DNA from 3 places in the Devosia chinhatensis genome. Region 2 is predicted to be linked to each of the others. Evidence: riboswitches for the same ligand, from Rfam matches in the RefSeq annotation. Region 2 holds a riboswitch; each other region holds the start of a gene.
The links. Region 2 has a riboswitch for cobalamin ahead of VE26_RS02130 ((2Fe-2S) ferredoxin domain-containing protein). Riboswitches for the same ligand answer to the same signal wherever they lie in the genome.

Region 1 (4,320 bases), 250 kb from region 2:
ATCGAGCCCGGATGTCTTCCCGCCAAGGGTCATCAGGATGGTCCAGGTGCCGGAAGAGAGAATGGTCTGCGGCCCCGTGTCCCGGCCCAGATGGGGCACGAGCGAGGCGTTCGAATCATGAATGCCGCAGGCAACAGGCAGATCGGCGGCAAGGCCGGTGATAGCCGCGATCTCGGGCAGCAGCGTGCCGATCACCGAGGCCGCAGGCCGCAGCGGCGGGAAGAGGCTGCGCCAGCCCAGCGCATCGACCATGCTGGAGTAATCGCCGCGGTCAGGCGCCCACAGGTCGGTGTGACAGCCGAGCGACGTCACTTCGCTGGCTAGGGTGCCGGTCAGCCGCCAGGCCCAATATTGCGGATAGGGCAGGATGGCCGTAGCCTCGCCGAAGGCGTCTGGAAAGGCACGTGACTGCCAGAACAGCTGCGCACCCCAGTTCAACCCGCCGGGCAGGCGGGGCGACAGGGTTTCGGAAAAATCCGGCCGCACCCGTTCATAGGCCTCCCGGGCCGCATCGGGCACATCGCTCTCATAGTCGAGGACGGGCAGGACGAGGCCCTTGTCATTCACCAGCGCACCGCAGGCGCCATGCGTGGTAATGGAGATGCCGTCAATGCCATGGGTCCGACCCAGGTCGGCAAGCGCCTCGATGATGAAGGCCCAAAGCCGCTCCACATCCATATGAGGATAGGGAATGTCCTCGAGAACGATGTTGGGCGTGGTGCGCGCGCCCCGCTGCACGCCGTCAGCTCTGTCGATCACGACAACCTTGGCATTGGTCTTGCCGATATCGATGACAGCGATGTGGCGCGGCGGTGAAGACGACATTTCTGGCCCCGATGCAGTGCATCCGGCATGTAGCGGATTTCGGGCATCGGCGCCAGAACTGACATGTTAGTGCGGCAAACGGGGCAGTGTGTCTATTTGACGATGAGCACCGGCAGGCTGGAATGGGACAGCACCTCGGACGCCTGGCTGCCCAGAAGCAGCCGACCGAGGCCACGGCGGCCATGCGAGCCCATGACGATGAGGTCGGCGCCCTGTTCCTTGGCGGCATGCAGAATGCCGTCAGCGGCGGTGCTGTTGGAGATATGGAGCGTTGCCAGCGCGACTCCCTTGTCCCTTGCGACCGCCTCTGCGGCGGTGAGGGTGGCGCGCGCCGATTCCGCCTTTGCCTGATCGAGATTGTCGATGACCGAAGAGGTGTCGACCATCATCATCTGGGCGCCCGACGCCACGATGACGGAGGGTTCGGTGATGGTGACGGCGGTGACCTTCGCATTGGTCCCGGCCGCAAGGGCGAGGGCGTGGGTGAGCGCCTTGGTGCTCAATTCCGAGCCGTCGACGGCGCAGATGATGCTTGAATACATGTCGCTTCCCTTCTCTTGTGGACGCTTTTGACCTTAGGGCAACGCGGGCCCACGCGCTTTGATCCAGATCAGGCGCGTGTCGTGTCGAAGGGCGTTGACAAGAGCAGGACGCTGCGGCCATATCGGAATGTCGAAGGTTCCCGACGGGCAAAGGCCTTGAAGGGATCAAAAGGGAACACGGTGCGGCGTACCCATCAGGGACCAAAACCGTGGCTGCCCCCGCAACTGTAAGCGGAGAGCTCTTTCGGAACACCACTGGCCCAAAAGGCTGGGAAGGTCGGAAGCGCGATGACCCGCGAGCCAGGAGACCTGCCATCGACATCAACGAAACCCGGCCGGGGTGTGCCGAGGGGAACGACGATGGCGCATGACGACCATATCATTGCATTTTGCCTGAGCGATCCTATCGCCCCTCCGTGCCTTTTTGGCGGAGGTTCCGATGGAGCTCGCACAACGCCTTGTCGGCACTGAACCGGCGCGTCTCGACGTTGCAGGGCTGAGCTGGGGGCCGCACGGCAAGCCGGGCATCGTAAAGGATGTCAGCTTTGGCGTGGAGCCCGGCCAGATGCTGGCGATCGTCGGTCCCAACGGGGCCGGCAAGTCGAGCCTCTTGCGCTGCCTTTACCGCTTTCACCGACCCTCGGCCGGCACGGTCCGTCTCGACGGCGCCGATATCTGGACACTCAAGCCCAAGGCGCTGGCGCGTCGCGTCGCCACGGTGCTGCAGGAGCAGGCTTCCGATTTCGGCCTTTCGGTCGCCGAGATCATCGAGCTGGGCATGACCCCGCATCTCGACGAACGGACCGGTGCGCCTTCCGACCCGGTCGAGGATGCGCTGACGCTGATGAACCTTGCGGCGTTGGCGGCCCGCGATTTCGGTTCGCTTTCGGGCGGGGAAAAGCAGCGTGTGATGATCGCCCGGGCGCTGGTGCAAAAGCCTGACCTGCTCATTCTCGACGAGCCCACCAACCATCTCGATATCCGCCACCAGCTCGAAGTGCTCGAATTGCTGGCGAGCCTCGACATCACCGTCATCGTGTCGCTGCATGACCTGGCGCTGGCCTGTGCCCATGCCGATCGGGTCCTGGTGCTGCAGGACGGTCGGGCCGTGCAGTTCGGCACCCCGCTGGACGCCCTGACGCCCGAGATCATCCGCCACACTTTCGCGGTCGAGACAGCCATCGACAGCCACCCGGCCACCGGGCGTCCCCGCTTTTCCTTTCACCTGAACCTGCCAAAACCATGAGGGATATATCCATGCGTCTTCTCGCCGTCCTTGCGGTCTCGACCGCCCTTTGCGTGCTTCCCGCCTCAGCCTCCGACTTTCCCGTGACCGTGCAGAGCTGCGACCGCGAGGTGACCTTCGAGGCCGCGCCGCAACGCGCCATCTCCAATGACGTCAATCTTACCGAGATGATGCTGGCGCTGGGCCTGACCGGGCACATGGTTGGCTATACGGGTGTCTCGGACTGGAAGACGCTGGACGAGACGCTGCGCGCGGGCGTGGGCCAGTTGCCCGAATTGTCGAGCAATTATCCGACCAAGGAAGTGCTGCTCGGCGCGGATGCCGACTTCTTCTTCGCCGGCTGGAATTACGGCATGCGGGTGGGCGGGGAAGTGACGCCCGATACGCTGGGCGAATTCGACATCGCCGTCTACGAGCTGACGGAAAGCTGCATTCACATCATGGACAAGCCCAAGGCTTCCATCGACGATATGTATAACGACCTGCTCAATCTGGGCCGCATCTTCGGCGTTGCCGAGACGGCGCAGGCGCTGGTCGATGGCTACAAGGACGATCTGGCGGACTTTACTGCCAGCCTGCCGGCGCTCGAGGAGGACGTGGCGGTCTTCGTCTACGATTCGGGTGAGAACAAGCCCTTCACCGCCGGCCGCTATGGCATGCCGACGGCCCTGATCGAGGCGGCAGGCGGCACCAATATCATGGACGACGTGGAGTCCAGCTGGGTCGAGATCGGCTGGGAGCCGGTGATCGAGCGCAATCCGGAGGTGATCGTCATTGTCGATTATGGCAGCGTCACTGCCGAGCAGAAGGCCGACTTCATGCGCAGCAATCCGGCCTTCAAGGATATTCCGGCGGTGGTGAACGACCGCTTCGTCGTCCTGCCCTATGTCGAGGCGACGCCCGGCCCGCGCAATGTCGCCGCCATCAAGACCCTCGCCGCCGCGTTCCGCGAATAAGACCGGAGGGGGCCGGTTTCGATCCGGCCCCACACAATATGTCCCACAAGCATCTCGTCCACGGTCCGCGCCACGCCCTGATCCATGCCATGCCCTGGGTCCTCATGGGCTTGACCATCCTGCTGTTCCTCATTGCCATAGCGGCGGTAAGCGTCGGCGCGGTGGGCATTGCGCCCGATATCGTCTGGAGCGTCATCCTCAATCATGTGCTTCCCGGCAGCGTGGAACGGACCTGGTCGGCGGGGCGCGACAATATCGTGTGGGAGGTGCGCCTGCCGCGCGTCATGCTGGGTGCTATTGTCGGGGCAAGCCTGGCGCTGGTGGGGGCGGCGCTGCAATCGGTGACGCGCAACGCGCTGGCCGACCCGCACCTGCTCGGCATTTCCTCGGGCGCCGCCTTCGGGGCGATCATCGTGCTCCTGCATACCGGCATGTTTCTCGGCCTCATCACCGTGCCGCTCTTTGCCTTTGGCGGCGCGCTCCTGGCCACGGCATTGGTCGTGGGCATCGCCAATTTCACCCGCGCCACCGATGCCAGCCGGCTGATCCTGACCGGTGTCGCCATTTCCTTCGTCATCACCTCGCTGGGGAGCCTCGGCATTTTCCTCGGCGATCCGCGCGCCAGCCATACGGTGATCTTCTGGATGCTGGGCGGGCTGGGCCTGGCGCAATGGGCGCAGCTGCCCTATCCGCTGCTGGCGCTTGTCGCCTGCGGGATATTCCTCCTCGCCAATGCACGCAATTTCAACGC
Region 2 (4,320 bases):
TGGCGAGGATGAGAAGGCGCAACAGCCAGCCCTAGATCAGAAGACCCGGGCATCTGGCGATGCCCGGGCGAGTTGGATTGAGCCGATTAGGCGTTGAGGCCAGCTAGAACCTGGTCGAGCAGCAGCATGACGCCCTGGTAGCCATGCATGGTGATGTAGGCGGCCTGCGGGTCGAGATAGATGATGTGCCCTTCCTGGGCAGCCTTGGTCTGATTGACCAGCTCGTTGTCGAGCAGGGCTGCGGCGGCGCCCGCCGTTTCGCCGGTGCCTGCGTCGCGGTCGACAACAAAGAGCCAATCGGGATTGGTTTCGAGGATGAACTCCATCGAAATGCCATCGCCACCATGGTCGCCGTCTTCGACATCGGCCATGGCCGAAGGAATGCCGAGCTGGTTATGGATCCAGGCGACGCGTGAGTCCGGGCCATAGACGCCGACATTGCCGGCATTGGTCACGATAACAAGCGCATTGCCCTTGTCGGCGGCGGCGGCCTTTACCTCTTCGACCTTCGCGTCGAGCGCAGCATTGAGTTGCTCAGCTTCAGCTTGCCTGCCGAAGATATCGCCGAGCTTGACGAGATTGGCTTTGATGCCGCCAAGGATATCGGAATTGTCGGCCAGCGACATGTCGATCGTCGGCAGAATGTCCTTTGCAGTGCCGTAAGCTTCGGCAGACCGAGCCGAAACGAAGTAGACGTCGGATTCAGACGCCGCGATGCCCTCGAAATCGGGCTCGAACAGCGAACCGAGCTGGAGATATTCAGCCGGTACCTTGTCGGCAAGGTAGCCAGGGACATTGCTCGAGGGGGCACCCGCAACGTCGATCCCCAGTGCATTGAGATTGTCGAAGGTCGCCCAATCCTGCACCAGTACCTTGGCCGGGACGCCCGACAAGGTGGTTTCACCTTGAGCGTGGTTGACCACGATGTCCTGAGCATGGGTTGGCGTCGCGAAAGCGACTGCGGCAAGGGCAGCAAGCCAGACTGATTTCATGAGCCGTTCTCCTGTAGCCAGAACGATCTATCTAACATGATATTCAGAATCAAGTTTTCTTCATGCGACATTTACGTGCTTTAGCGGGCTTCAGTTCTGGAGGACCGCGGTCTCCAACTCGGGCCAAGTTCATGAACGATCTACGCCAAATCATTTGGCTCACCGAACCTGCTGCTTCTGCCCTGTGAAAAATGCGGGCGGCGCATGACGCTTCCCTTGCGCTCAAGGCAGCGGCAGCTTTCAGGGTGTCCTGTCGTGATGACCGAATGACCGAAATGGGGTCGGCAGCTGCCAGGCAGAAACGCGCCCCATTTCGGCCGCTGAGACCGCGGTACTGATTTCCCGAAACCTGCCAGTCCGCTTTGGCCGCCGCGACGGCTGAATTGGGGTGACTAGCGGTCAGTCCGGTCATGAGGTGCTAACGACTGATCCGCGAAAATAATGGGCATTCAGGTGCCTTGAATTCAGCGCCAGAATCGGGGAGCTTTGACTCGCTTTCGGTTCCGCCATATCGCGCGGATTAAAAGGGAACACGGTGCGGATTACCCATCAAGGGCCAAAACCGTGGCTGCCCTCGCAACTGTAAGCGGCAAGTGACCAGCACATCGCCACTGACCTTGACGGGTTGGGAAGGCTGCCGGGAACGACAGAGCCGCGAGCCAGGAGACCTGCCAGAGCGCAAGACCATGTAGCCGGGCGAGGTGTCCTGGCAGGGAGCGCGTTTTGAAACCAGGCACGGATTCCGTGGCATTGGCGACATGCAGGCCTTCTCCCGACCGGAGAAGGCGAAATGCTTCGACCTGATGCCGTTATTGTTTGCATTTCCCAGCAGCATCTGAACGCCGCGCGGCAGCGCGAGCTTTCCGCACTCGTGTCCGAGGCTTCGCCGGTTCCGGCGCGCATGGTACGGCTCGAGGGCACCGGCCCGCATCTGGGCGATGCGCTGGATGAACTGGTGGCAGCGGGCCACCGCAGCATTCTCGTGCAGCCGCTCGGGCTACCCTTTTCGAAGAGTCTCGCGGCGTGGCTGCCGGGCGTGCTGGCGCACTGGCGGCAGGAGCGGCAGTGGCCGGATGTAACTCTGCTGATTGGGCCCGACCAGGCGATAAACGACGACACTATCCGTCGCATCGTCAGTGCGGCCGTAGCGGCGGATAATGCCGAGTTGATTGCGGAGACGCAGAAGCCCAGCCTCGGCAAGCCGGGCTGGAACCAGCCGCCGTCATTTCGGCATCACCTGATCGTCTGCACCGGCCCCCGTTGCCACTTTCGCGGCGCCCCGAACCTGAAGCTCGCGCTCAGCGAGGAACTCACCCGCGTCGGTCTCGGCGGCGAATGTCTCGTCGCCACCTCGGGCTGCCTCTACCCCTGCAATCAGGGTCCGCTGCTCGCCGCCTATCCACGCGGCGAATGGTACCGGCTGCTCGACCGCGAGGCTGTCGCCCGCTTCGTCGAGACCGTCATCGGCCGCGGCAACCCGGTCCCCGAACTCCTCGTCCACCGCGTCGCGCCGCTCGACGCCCCGGCCGACGTCACCCCTTTTAAAGGAGAAAACGAATGAAGCTCAAATCCCTCTTGGCCGCAGCGCTGCTCGCCACGCTGCCGGCCCTCGCGGTCGCGCAGTCGACGACCTATCCGCTGACTATCCAGAACGGCGAAAACACACTGGTGTTCGAAAAGGCGCCCGAACGCGCCGTGACCCTCAATGGTCATGTCACCGAGCTGGCATTGTCGCTGGGGCTGGCGCCGAAAATGGTCGGCACTGCCTATCTCAACCACCCGATCCTGCCTGAGCTCAAGGCCGACTACGACAGTATACCGATCCTTTCGGACGGCACTGGCTCGCGGGCACTTGAAGTGGTGCTCGGTACCAATGCCGACTTCGCCTTCGGTCGCCTCAGTGCCTTCCGCGACACCGCAGTGGCGCCGGTCGAAAAGCTCAAGGAACTCGGGATCAACGCCTATGCGGTCAAGGGCACCTTGATCAAGGGTGCCACCATGGCGGACGTCTACACGGACATCACCAACCTAGGGCTAATCTTCGACATTCAGCCGGCCGCGACGGCGCTGATCAACAAGATCAAAGGCGAAATCGCCGAAGTTGCTGACCTCATTGCGGCGGCGGGCAAGCCGAAGGTGAGAGTGCTGGTGTATGACAGCGGCGAGGACGCGATCTACACCACCGGCAAGGCGCTGCAAACCCATCTCATCGAACTGGCGGGCGGCGAGAACGTCTTCGCTGATCTCGAGGAGACCTGGTCGGATGTGAGCTGGGAAGAAGCCGTTGCCCGCGCGCCGGACGTGATCGTCATCAACGATTACGGTCAGACCAGCGCCGAGGACAAGATCGCGCTGCTCAAGGACAACCCGGCGCTGGCCAGCGTACCGGCGATCCAGAACGACCGCTTCGTCGTGCTGCCGCTGCCGTCGGCCTTCGAGGGTGTCCGCAATCCCGATGCGGTCCGCACTTTGGCGGCCGGATTCTATCCGGACCTGTTCCAGTGACCGCTCTTGCATCCGACGCTCCCGCCCGGACACGCTCGTCTTGGCAGGAGCACCTCCGCGACCTGCCGCTGCCGCTGGTCAGCGCCGTGCTGGCGGCTGGCCTTGTGCTGTCGCTGACGCTTGCGGTCACCATCGGGCCGGTGGACCTCTCCATGCGGACAGTGTGGCAGATCGCTTTCGCCAAGCTCACCGGCACCAGCGGGAACTGGACAGGCGCGCAGGAGAACATCGTCTGGATGTTGCGCTTCCCGCGCGTGCTGCTGGCGGCAGTGGTCGGCGGCGGGCTGGCTGCGGTCGGCGTCGCCATGCAGGCGGTGGTGCGCAACCCCCTGGCCGACCCCTACGTACTCGGCATCTCGTCGGGCGCCTCGGTGGGCGCAGTGCTGGTGCTAGGCACCGGCGCATTCGGATTCTTCGGCATCTACGCCGTCTCAGCTGGTGCCTTCGCCGGTGCAGTGGCGTCGTTCACGCTGGTGTTCCTCATCGCCGTCGCGGGCGGGCAACTCTCGCCTCTGCGGCTCGTGCTCGCCGGCATGGCCTGCGGCTATTCGCTCTCGGGGCTGACAAGTCTAATCGTACTCACCTCCGAGAATCGCGAACTGGCGCGCAACGCGATGGAATGGATGCTGGGCAGCCTCGGCGGCGCGTCCTGGTCCGATCTGGGGCTGCCGTCAGCCGTCCTCTTGGTTGGGACGCTATGGTTGTCGCTGAGCGGCCGCGCCCTCAATGCGCTGCTGGTCGGCGACGATACGGCGCGCACGCTGGGCATTGATGTCGGTCGCCTGCGGGTAACTCTGTTTATCGTGCTCTCGCTGCTCACCGG
Region 3 (4,320 bases), 200 kb from region 2:
TCACCAGCGCTTCAAGCGTGGCGGTCCCGGCGCCTTCGAGTGCGGCGCGGTAGAAGAGGATCGGAATATGGGGGCGCGACGGCGCCACATTTTCGCTCAGACCAAGGCCCCCCTCGCCCGGCCCCGAACGCAGAGGTGACGAAAGGGCACAGAGGCCGTCGGCGTCGGTCATGCCGGTCCTGGGGTGCCAGAGGCCAAAGCGGGGAAAGGCACGGGGCTCCAGTGCGCCCAAGATGCCCCCCTCACCCGGCTGCGATGCAGCCGACCTCTTCCCCAGAGGGAGAGGTGAAGGCGCTGCCAGCGCGGCGAAGGCTGCAAGGATCGCATCGACGTTGTCGGGGCCGCCGGCGATGAAGAGCTGGTGGAGGCGCGCCCAGTCATCCGCGTGGATGGTGGAGCGGTCGCGCAGGATCGGGTCGGGATTGGCGTCGCCGGGGATCAGCACCAGGGGAATGGCGCGATTGGCACAGAGGGCAGTCAGCTCATCGACACCATATTGGAAATAGGAGATCCCCCCGATGAGGCGCAGGACGACGAGGCGCGCCTTGGAGACGGTCTGCTCCAGCCACATGTCGACCGACAGGTTGTTGGAGAGGCGCAGGATATTGGCGAGACGCAGGCCATCCTGTCCTGCCCGGTCGGCAGCGGCAGCCAGCATGGCCAGCTCGCTGTCGGCGGAGGAGGCGAAGACATAATCGCCCGGCGTCTGGGCCAGATCGATGGCCTCGCCCTCCTGCTGGATGGCGCCGGCCTGGGCGGAGAGCAGGTGCATCAGATCTGGTTTCTCCAACAGGACGCGTCCCCACCCAGCCTCCCCGGGAAGCCGGGGCAAGGGTTGAGGTGGGGGCGCTGCATGCGAACCATGCGCAGGGTCCTAGGCCGGGACAGGTTCGGCGCGGCGGAGGCTGGCGGTGATCGCATCCCGGTCGAGCGGGCTTTCCCCGATCACGACGAGATTGGTCTCGCGCGTTTCGCCCGGCTTCCAGGGGCGGTCGAAATAGGCGGTGACGCGCGGACCGACGGCCTGGATGGCGAGGCGGGCCGCAGCGCCGGGAATGGCGGCGAACCCCTTGAGGCGCAGGATGTCATGGGACTTTATCGCCGTTTCGATGGTGGCGAGCAGGTGTTCCTTGCCCTCGACCGCGGCCAGATTGAGCGAGAAGCTGTCGAAATCGTCGTGTTCGTGGGTCTCGCCGCCATGTTCGAGCTCGTGATGGCTGGGGCGGTTGTCGATGTCGCCTTCCGATTCCATGCCCATGCCCAGAAGGGCGGTGACATCGACGTGGCCATTGGCGGCGCGGACAATGCCGACGCCGGGGCGCAGTTCGGCGCGGATATTCTGCTCGACCTTTTCGAGCAGGGCCGGATCGACGAGGTCGGTCTTGTTGATGATGACCATGTCGGCGGCGGAGAGCTGGTCCTCGAAAAGCTCGCCCAGCGGGGTTTCGTGGTCGAGCATCTCGTCCTGGCGGCGCTGGGCATCGACGGCGGCTTCATCGGAGGCGAAACGACCCTCGGCCAAAGCTGCGGCATCGGCTACGGTGACGACGCCATCGATAGTGACCTGGGCCTTGATCTCGGGCCAGTTGAAGGCGCGGATCAGCGGCTGGGGCAAGGCAAGACCCGACGTTTCGATGACGATGTGATCGAACTTTTCGGGGCGGGCGAGGAGCGCCTGCATGGTGGGAATGAACTCATCGGCCACGGTGCAGCAGATACAGCCATTGGAGAGCTCGACCATGTCCTCCTCGCGGCAGGTTTCGTCGCCGCAACCGGCGAGAATATCCTTGTCGACACCAAGATCGCCGAATTCGTTGATGATGAGCGCGATGCGCTTGCCCTTGGGGGCATGGGCCAGCATGTGACGCACGAGGGTGGTCTTGCCGGCGCCCAGAAAGCCGGTGATGACGGTGGTGGGGATCTTGGTGGTCATGCGCGCTCGCCTCTACAATCCTTGGGGCAAAACGGACGCGCGCGCAGGGCAGCCGAAGCGCTGCCAGCACTGCCCGCCGTCCGCCCGACAGCCGTGAACAGGTGGGGCATGGTGCCCCGATGTGCCGGCAGGTCTCCTGGCTCGCGGCGAATGCAGCGCTCTCACCTTCCCGCGCTCTCAAAGGATGCGCAGTGGCTTTCGAGAGCGCCCGCCGCTTACAGTTGCGGGGGCAGCCACGGTCTTGGTCCCTGATGGGTACGCCGCACCGTGTTCCCTTTTGATCCCGTTGCGCCTGGCGCGCGGGGAACCGTCACATGAAGAGCTTTACGCCCTCGATGGCCGTGGGGTCAATATTGGGGCTGCGGCAGATCCTCGGGCCAGGGATAGCCGATGGTCAGCACTTGGACCCGGGTATCGAGCGTTGCGAGCAGCGGATCGGCGCTGGGCACCTGCACCTCGCCGGCTACGGGCGTCACGTCAATGTCCTGGGGGTAATCCTCGGCGGGGGCGAAGCGGATGGAGAGATAGCAGCCCCCTTCCAGCACGCCCGCCAGGGCTCCGTCATCGATGATCGCATAGCCGCCATAATCCCACCAGAAGCCGCCCACGGCGAACGGCTGGCCATTGAGAGCCTCGACTTCGGCCACGCTCATGCCGATGCGCACGCCCTGTGGGCCGGCCTGGCTGGGAGAGAGCTCGACATAATTGAGCCGGGCGAGGTTCTGCTCGTCGAACCAGCCGAATTCCATGCGACGATCGGGATCGTCGGGAAAGATGGTGGTGGCCAGCAATTCGGTGCCCTCGGGGCCCGGCACGATGCCGGTGACCACATTGTCGTCGCCAAACGTATCGCGCAGGAGGCTCTCGCTACTATCGGGGCCGAAGATCCCCGCACATTGCACCGGCTCGACGGGCGCATCCCCGGCCAGGGCCGGCGCGGCGACAAGGGCAAGGCTCAGCATGGCAAGCGACAGGCGGGCACGCATGGTCATTTCCTCCTCGGGCAGGCGCATAATGTCGCAAGCCGGAGCGCCCCGCAATCGGCGACTCGGGGTATGAACGGGCCCGCACGCTTTCGTCGCCGGCGCGATCGCGCTTCGGTCTCCGCCGTTCCGCAAGAGGATTGTCACCATGAAGCCCATCACGTTCGATCGCGACGAAACCAAGGCCATCGTTGCCGACATCCAGGACTATTTCCGCGAGGAACTGGACAGCACGATCGGCGCCATTCCGGCGGAAATGCTGATGGCGTTCTTTGCCGAAAAGATGGGCAATTATTTCTACAATGCCGGGCTGCACGACGCGCAGGCGCTGGTGCGCAAGAAGATGGATGGGGTCAGCGACGACATCTTCTCGCTCGAGCGACCCACAAAGGGGCGCTGAGGCGAAAATCCCGCTTCCGCTGGCTTGGCGGAATGATAAAAGAGCCGGCCGGCAGGGCCGGTTCTTTCATCCGGTGCTGCCATGGGCTTCAATTTCGCCACTCTCGCCCCGATCGGGCTGCTGATCGCGTCCAATCTTTTCATGACCTTCGCCTGGTACGGGCACCTCAAGTTTCCCAGCGCGGCGCTGTGGGTGGTGGTGCTGATCAGCTGGGCCATCGCCTTTTTCGAATATTGGCTGGCCGTGCCCGCCAACCGCATCGGCTATGGCGTCTATTCGGGGGCCGAGCTCAAGACCATCCAGGAGGTCATTTCCCTCTCGGTCTTCGTCTTGTTCGCGGTGTTCTACCTGGGCGAGAAGCTGACCTGGAACCACGGTATCGGCTTTGCGCTGATTGCCCTTGGCGCCTTCTTCATCTTCAAGGGCCCGTTGAAATAGGGGCACGCCTGGCGCGCCCCCGTTGCGGGATCAGCCCAGGCAGTCCAGCAGGCCGCTGGCAAGGCCGCGCAGGAGTTCGGGATAAAGATTCGGCCCCTCGGTGAGGGCCGCGCCTTCAGGATCGAGCACGCCGGCACTGGCCTCGGTGCCCTCGACGATGGTGCGGACGATGGCCGGCTCGAAATTGGGCTCTGCGAAAACGCAGGTGGCGCCCAGCTCGCTGACCCTCGCCCGCAACTGGTCGATGCGGGCGGCGCCGGGCATCGCCTCAGGCGAGACCGTGACGGTACCGGCGACCTCGAGGCCGAAGCGGGCTTCGAAATATTGATAGGCGTCGTGGAAGACAATGAAGGGCTTGCCGGCGATGGGGGCAAGGGTGTCGCCCAGCTCGGCGGTGAGCGCGTCGAGCCGGACCTGCTCGGCTTCGGCATTGGCCTGGTAGGTGGCCGCGTTTTCCGGATCGGCCGCGGACAGCGTTGCAGCGATCTGGGTGACCATGAGCTTGGCATTTTCCGGGTCGAGCCAGAAATGCATGTCCCCTTCGCCGTGATCGTGGCCGGCATGAT

Region 1: it holds a riboswitch for cobalamin, as region 2 does, so the genes downstream of both, VE26_RS03310 (ABC transporter ATP-binding protein) here and VE26_RS02130 ((2Fe-2S) ferredoxin domain-containing protein) in region 2, are expected to answer to the same signal.
Region 3: it holds a riboswitch for cobalamin, as region 2 does, so the genes downstream of both, cobW (cobalamin biosynthesis protein CobW) here and VE26_RS02130 ((2Fe-2S) ferredoxin domain-containing protein) in region 2, are expected to answer to the same signal.

Annotation. Positions count from the first base shown of each region.
Region 1 covers NZ_JZEY01000054.1:668,176-672,495, forward strand. Annotated here, with positions in the region: gene VE26_RS03300 (FGGY-family carbohydrate kinase) at 1-825, opposite strand, end outside; gene VE26_RS03305 (universal stress protein) at 918-1,367, opposite strand; cobalamin riboswitch at 1,485-1,698, shown strand; gene VE26_RS03310 (ABC transporter ATP-binding protein) at 1,807-2,613, shown strand; gene VE26_RS03315 (ABC transporter substrate-binding protein) at 2,625-3,569, shown strand; gene VE26_RS03320 (FecCD family ABC transporter permease) at 3,608-4,320, shown strand, end outside.
Region 2 covers NZ_JZEY01000054.1:413,710-418,029, reverse strand. Annotated here, with positions in the region: gene VE26_RS02140 (ABC transporter permease) at 1-22, opposite strand, end outside; gene VE26_RS02135 (siderophore ABC transporter substrate-binding protein) at 87-992, opposite strand; cobalamin riboswitch at 1,474-1,682, shown strand; gene VE26_RS02130 ((2Fe-2S) ferredoxin domain-containing protein) at 1,783-2,553, shown strand; gene VE26_RS02125 (ABC transporter substrate-binding protein) at 2,550-3,497, shown strand; gene VE26_RS02120 (FecCD family ABC transporter permease) at 3,494-4,320, shown strand, end outside.
Region 3 covers NZ_JZEY01000054.1:213,420-217,739, reverse strand. Annotated here, with positions in the region: gene cobN (cobaltochelatase subunit CobN) at 1-772, opposite strand, end outside; gene cobW (cobalamin biosynthesis protein CobW) at 875-1,933, opposite strand; cobalamin riboswitch at 2,043-2,260, opposite strand; gene VE26_RS01210 (hypothetical protein) at 2,281-2,925, opposite strand; gene VE26_RS01205 (DUF2164 domain-containing protein) at 3,065-3,316, shown strand; gene VE26_RS01200 (DMT family protein) at 3,398-3,754, shown strand; gene VE26_RS01195 (zinc ABC transporter substrate-binding protein) at 3,785-4,320, opposite strand, start outside.